DNA from 2 places in the Butyrivibrio sp. WCD2001 genome. Region 2 is predicted to be linked to the other one. Evidence: predicted binding sites of a transcription regulator. Region 2 holds the regulator's gene; the other holds the start of a gene.
What was found. The regulator Rex, encoded in region 2, represses fermentation and respiration genes when NADH is low (regulators of the CRP and FNR family bind a similar motif). The targets are predictions, from matches to a motif close to ATTGTTAANTANTTAACAAT.
Positions count from the first base shown of each region.

Region 1 (3,419 bases), on a different contig from region 2:
GAAGCTGTGAAAAGGAATGCCTTCTCACAGCCTCTATTCTTGTTTTAATTATTCTATGATACCGGGATTTTAGAATTTTCCAGCCTTTGCAGCTTCCTCGATGGAAACGGCTGTAGAAACAGTCATACCAACCATCGGGTTGTTACCAGCGCCGATAAGACCCATCATCTCAACGTGTGCGGGAACGGAAGAAGAACCTGCAAACTGAGCGTCAGAGTGCATACGACCCATAGTATCTGTCATACCGTAGGAAGCAGGACCTGCTGCCATGTTATCGGGATGAAGTGTACGTCCGGTACCACCACCTGAAGCAACTGAGAAGTACTTCTTACCAGCCTCAGTACGCTCCTTCTTGTAAGTACCTGCAACGGGATGCTGGAATCTTGTAGGATTGGTTGAGTTACCTGTGATAGATACGTCAACGTTCTCCTTCCACATGATAGCAACACCTTCCTGTACATCGTTAGCGCCGTAGCAGTTAACCTTTGCACGAGGTGAATTTGCATCCTTTGAATAGCACTTTCTGAAGACTTCCTCTACCTCACCTGTGAAGTAGTTGTACTTTGTCTCTACATATGTAAAGCCGTTGATACGGGAAATGATCTGTGCAGCGTCTTTTCCAAGACCGTTAAGGATAACGCGAAGAGGCTTTGTACGAACCTTGTTAGCCTTCTCTGCGATACCGATAGCACCCTCAGCAGCTGCGAATGACTCGTGACCTGCAAGGAATGCGAAGCACTCTGTATCCTCTTCAAGAAGCATCTTACCAAGGTTACCGTGGCCAAGACCAACCTTACGACGGTCAGCAACAGAACCGGGGATGCAGAAAGCCTGAAGGCCGATACCGATTGCTGCAGCAGCATCAGCAGCCTTGCGGCAGTTCTTCTTGATTGCGATAGCAGCGCCTACTGTGTAAGCCCACTTAGCGTTCTCAAAGCAGATAGGCTGAATGCCTTCGATGAGGCTGTAAACATCAATGCCTGCTGCCATTGTAATATCTTTACATTCTTCAATAGAAGAGATGCCATACTCCTTAAGGCAAGCCAGGATCTGGGGCTCTCTTCTTTCATATGATTCAAATAAAGCCATTATTTTTTCCTCCTTACCTTTATCACTGTTTTCTGGGATCGATGAATCTTGCAGCGTCTGCTACACGACCATACTGACCCTTAGCCTTCTCAATAGCTGTGTTTGCATCGTCACCAGCCTTGATGAAGTCCATCATCTTTCCAAAGTTAACATACTTGTAACCAATGATCTCGTCGTTCTCATCAAGAGCAAGGTCTGTGATGTAACCATCTGTAAGCTCAAGATAACGAGGTCCCTTGTCAAGTGTACCATATGTAGTACCTACCATTGAACGTGATCCCTTACCAAGATCCTCAAGGCCGGCACCAATCTGAAGTCCATCCTCTGAGAATGCAGACTGTGTTCTACCATAAACAATCTGAAGGAACAGCTCTCTCATAGCTGTGTTGATAGCGTCACATACAAGGTCTGTATTGAGCGCTTCAAGAACTGTAAGACCGGGAAGAATTTCAGCTGCCATAGCTGCTGAGTGAGTCATACCGGAACATCCGATAGTCTCTACAAGTGCCTCCTGGATGACACCTTCCTTAACATTAAGGGAAAGCTTACAGCCACCCTGCTGAGGAGCACACCAGCCAATACCATGTGTATAACCGGAAATGTCCTTAATCTCTTTGGACTGAACCCATTTTGCTTCTTCAGGAATGGGAGCAGCACCATGATGTACCCCTTGTGTTACGGGACACATATTTTTTACCTCTGTTGAGTAAATCATAAGTACCTCCTTATTGTTAGTGTTTACTATAGTATGATAAATTTTTATCGTTTACTACGCACTACATTTGGATTCTACTAAAAAATGCAGATTATATCAAGGTTTTATGAGTGTTTATGTTATTAAATAATAATAAACACTTATTGATACCTATCGTAAACGACTTTACCGTCCTTAAACTCCCAAATTCTTGTTCCGTTGGCATAAACAATGTATGTGCAGCTTGACTTCTTGATGCCGACTTTCTTAGCCTTCTTCTTGAATGTCTTTGAAACCTTCTTTACTGAATCTCTGGCCTGTCCTATTTCCTTAGGCTGCATCTTTGCTGACATATCAAACATCCATGCATCCAAGGGCATATCCAGCTTAATTGTGAAGTTGTATTTGCTGCCCTCTTTTTTATATGTAACCTTGAGGTTACCGGTTATACCCTTGCACTTGTTTCCACCCTTGTTGATCTCTTTGCAAAGCTTCTTCGCAGCCTTGTCCTTGTTTGCTGCGCTTGCTGTCATTCCTACTGCGCCAAATACCATCATGAACGCAAGCATAAGTGACAAAACTTTTACTACTACTTTTTTCATACTCTTTCTCTCCTTTTTTGTATAGTTCCCCTCATGTGTTTTGTCAGGGCAGATTGCCCACTTGTCTATGATAGCAGAAAATAGTTGGGCTGTGGGATTTTTATTGAAACTATTCTTGCTTATAGATGAAATCATCCGTAAAATACGGTAGAAGGAAACAATTAAACGAGTAAAGCGAAAGTAAAGAAAATTCATAAGAATTCATATGACTATAACAAAGGAAACGAGAAATGAAAATATTTATTTTAAGACACGGAACAACTGCATGGAATAATAAGAGACTTATTCAGGGGCAGACTGATATCCCGTTGGATGAGCTCGGAAAGCTTATGGCGAAAGAGACAGGGAAAGGCTTAAAAGCAGCCGGAATCTCTTTTGATAAGGTATATTCAAGTCCTCTTTCCAGATCATATGAGACGGCGGAAATTGTTCTCGAGGAACTATATTCAGGAAAGAATAATAATCCATTCAAGATTACTACTGATGGTCGCCTAAAGGAGCTTCATTTTGGTTTCATGGATGGCGGAAGTGTTTTTGAGATGACAGAGGATGAACACTGTCCCTTCAGATATTTCAAGACAGCGCCGGATTTGTATGAGAAGGAACTTCTCGCACTAAGGAACAGTGAGCCATCAAGCTCTGAGGACTTGCCAGATCAGGAGAATGTTCCTGCCACCAAGACCTTATCTGATGGTGATAGCAAATCCCCTACCCCTGAACTGCTTAGTGAGCTCTGCCTTCGTGCGAAGGATTTCATGATAAATGTTATAGAGCCGCTTGCAAGCTCCGGCACAGATGATAGCAGCGATTCGGCTTTCGAAAGTAATTCTGCCGCTCATGATAGTACCGTTCTCATAAGTGCTCATGGGGCACTCAGTAAAGCCATACTCATGTATGTCCGCGGTGAATCCGATCTTGCAAAATTCTGGGGCGACGGCCTTCTCCCCAACTGCGGAATTGCTATTGTCGAGCTGATTATTGACGCCGGGAAACCAGTCTACAAAATTCTGAATTCTTCTGTAGTCTACTATGAC
Region 1 covers NZ_KE384200.1:396,267-399,685, reverse strand. Annotated here, with positions in the region: gene G630_RS0119665 (GGGtGRT protein) at 70-1,089, opposite strand; gene G630_RS0119660 (iron-sulfur cluster assembly scaffold protein) at 1,112-1,804, opposite strand; gene G630_RS0119655 (hypothetical protein) at 1,945-2,385, opposite strand; gene G630_RS0119650 (histidine phosphatase family protein) at 2,616-3,419, shown strand, end outside.
Region 1: a site for Rex is predicted at 1,837-1,856, ahead of G630_RS0119660 (iron-sulfur cluster assembly scaffold protein). Genes of this name have one in related genera too.

Region 2 (3,419 bases):
CTTTCAGGCGGAGAGAAGGGAAGGGTTTCACTTGCAAAGCTTATGCTTTCAGAAGCTAATTTCCTGATTCTCGATGAGCCTACGAACCACCTGGATATTACCAGCAAGGAAATTCTTGAGGATGCTCTTTGCGGATATGAAGGAACTGTTTTATATGTCAGCCATGACAGATATTTTATAAACAAAACAGCGACCAGAATACTTGATCTTACTCACGGATCACTGGTTAATTATATTGGTAACTACGATTACTATATGGAGCATTGTGAGGAACAGACAGCTCGTGCTATTGCTGAAAAAGGAGATAATTCCTCTTTTGGCAGAGGAATCGAGATGGATTCCGCAGATGCTGTTTCAGGTTCGGGGTTTGGCAAGCTTGCTTCAAAAGGCAGTACTTCCGATGCTGATTCCGGTTCAGGTGCAGCAGACTGGAAAGCACAAAAAGAAGAAGCAGCCAGAAAGCGTAAGCAGGAAGCTGCTCTGAAAAAATGTGAAGATGAGATAGCTAAGTTGGAAGAGAGGAATGAGAAAATAAATGAAGAACTCTCAGATCCTGATGTAGCGACCGATCTTGCTAAGGTTAGAAAGCTATCCGATGAACTTTCATCAAATGAAGAACGCCTTTCGGAACTCTATGATGAATGGGAAAACTTATCTGAGTAATCAAAAAAGAAGCTCTTTCAAGGACTAACTTGGAAGAGCTTCTTTTTTTTCTTTTCTCATTTAAAACCCTTATGCAAAAGCATCAAAGGAACTACCGGGTTGACTGTAGGAATAACCTGACATATCACGTCCGTAACCTACCGTTGTGTTACCGAATTTTGAAGCAATCTGATTATATTGCTGGCTTACTTTCAGAGCTTCATCCTTGCCATCGGTACTGGCAACTTCACCGACTTTTACTTCCTGAGCATTAGGATAAACGACAGGAGCAACAGTGGCGATATCACCAACAGCCTTATGCTTGTCATACACATCCGATACAGGAGCCTGATTGGATACTGTATAATTCATAGGCCTTGCCTGGTACATATTGTAAGCACCTAATCCATCAATTGACATTCCCATATTTTTATCTCCAACTTCTAAAAAACTACATAGGAAGATATGGTTATTATAATTTCCAATTCGAAACAATTCATAAACTGGGTATTAAAGAAAAGATAAAAATGCATATTTCTGAAAACTAATTTCATCAGATATTATCTACGTTGAAACATTTTTTCAAATTTGTATTAATGACAAATAAAATTATTGTAAAGTCAATTTATAAGATTGACGAAAATTTAACAGATAGTATAATTAAAATTAGCCGAATTTTACAGAGTAATAAATAACATAATTTTTTCGGTGTCAGTCATGGAGGATGTATGGCGAGAAAAGAAATATCTCAGGCTGTTATCAGCCGATTGCCCCGCTATTTCAGATACTTAGGTGAACTGAAAAGTCAGGGAATAGATAGAGTTTCATCTCAGGAACTCAGCGATATTATGAAGGTTACTGCTTCACAGATCAGGCAGGATTTTAATAATTTCGGAGGCTTCGGACAACAAGGCTACGGCTATAATGTTGAGTACTTATATGAGGAAATAGGTAAGATACTCGGCCTTGACAGGGAGCATACACTTATCATTATTGGGGCAGGTCATCTTGGACAGGCTCTTTCCGGTTATAACAATTTCTTCAACAGAGGATTTATATTTAAAGGAGCTTTTGATTTAAATCCTAAGCTTCATGGTAAGAAAATACGTGATATTGAGATCAGACCTGTCGAAGAGATTGAACAGTTTGTAAAAGAAAATAAGATAGAGATTGCGGTCCTTGCAATACCTAAGGATCAGGCTGTTCCTATGGCGGATAAACTTGTAAAATGCGGCATAAAGGCTATATGGAATTTCGCACATGTTGATCTTGATCTTCCTGAGAATGTTCAGGTCGAAAATGTTCATCTGTCAGATTCGCTTATGAAACTTTCATATAGCATTGATAGATATGAAAATAATCACAACTCCAGGAAATAACAAGTGATTTAAACCGCTTGGAGGATGCCAATATGGCTAATAATGACTATTCTGATGCTCTTGTCGGAAAGGATATTCCGATTCTTTCCAAGGATGAAAAATGGCAACAGCTTTTCCTTCTTAGTCCCAAAACTCCCAAGATAAAGGAGCTTGAGGCTGAGCTTAATAAGCTTGTGAACATACAGGAAAAGACAAGGGAAAAAATTAAGGACATAAAGAGGCTTAAGAAAAAGCTTCTCGGTGAGATTGTTGTCCTAAGAGATGATGCGGGAAAGAATCCAAAGAAGCGGAAGAAGATTGAGGCCGAAATTGATGATCATACACGCCTTATCAAGGAGTGCAATGATAAGATAGAGGAGTGCGAGGACGATATGCTCGGACTTCCCAGAGAGATTTATCAGATCGATTATCAGCTCATGATCGAGACGATGAATATCTTTTATAAAAGAATGCATGATAATACCCTCGAAATCGATGCTGTTGATGAGTGGATATCAAAAGTAAGGGTACAGCTGAAAAAGAATATTATCCGAATGCAGGAAAAAGAGCTCGAAAACTTTAATGTATATTCCTATATGCACAACATTTTCGGACCTGAAGTTATTGATCTCTTTGATCTAAAGTACGATCCTGAAAAACGACACCCTGTAATCAGACCCGGAATGACTGAACGCGATGGGATAATAGTAGAAGATGAAAAATTTACCGATAATTGATAAAAATTCAAATTATGTTGTAAGCGCTGCCGAGATGAAGCGATGTGATGCGGCTACAATCTCCGAGTTCGGAGTGCCGCAGGATGTTCTTATGGAAAGGGCGGCGCTTTCTATATGCAAATATGTAAAAAAAGCTCTTCCGGAGGGCGGTAAGGTTCTGATTCTTGCGGGAAGTGGGAATAACGGCGGTGATGGAATTGCAGCGGCCAGACTTCTTTTTCAGGATAAAATACCTGTCACGCTTGTTCTTGTTAATCACAGTCTAAGTGATAAGGCTTCAAATACAAAAAGGACTTCCGCATGTAGCTCACAGCTGAAAATAGCATTGTCCTATGGCCTTAATGTCGTGGATTTTGATCAGTCCAAACTTGGCTCTCAAATAAAAAAATGTGACGTAATAATTGATGCCATGCTGGGGATAGGCTGCTCAAGGGACCTTACGGGGGATTATTCAGCCGCGGTATGGGAAATCAATTATTCAAGAGAAGATTATGATGGGAAATTCCCACATGTTATAGCAGCTGACATACCAACAGGTATTAATTCGGATACGGGGCAGGTACATGGCTATGCAATAAGGGCAGATGAGACAGTGACCTTTGGCTTTTTGAAAATGGGGCTTGTTTTTTATCCTGGAGCTGCTCATGCAGGTGAGATACATATAGTGAATGTGGGTATCACT
Region 2 covers NZ_AUJZ01000001.1:464,982-468,400, reverse strand. Annotated here, with positions in the region: gene G630_RS0102055 (ABC-F family ATP-binding cassette domain-containing protein) at 1-663, shown strand, start outside; gene G630_RS0102050 (hypothetical protein) at 733-1,068, opposite strand; gene G630_RS0102045 (redox-sensing transcriptional repressor Rex) at 1,371-2,021, shown strand; gene G630_RS20320 (hypothetical protein) at 2,054-2,737, shown strand; gene G630_RS0102035 (bifunctional ADP-dependent NAD(P)H-hydrate dehydratase/NAD(P)H-hydrate epimerase) at 2,715-3,419, shown strand, end outside.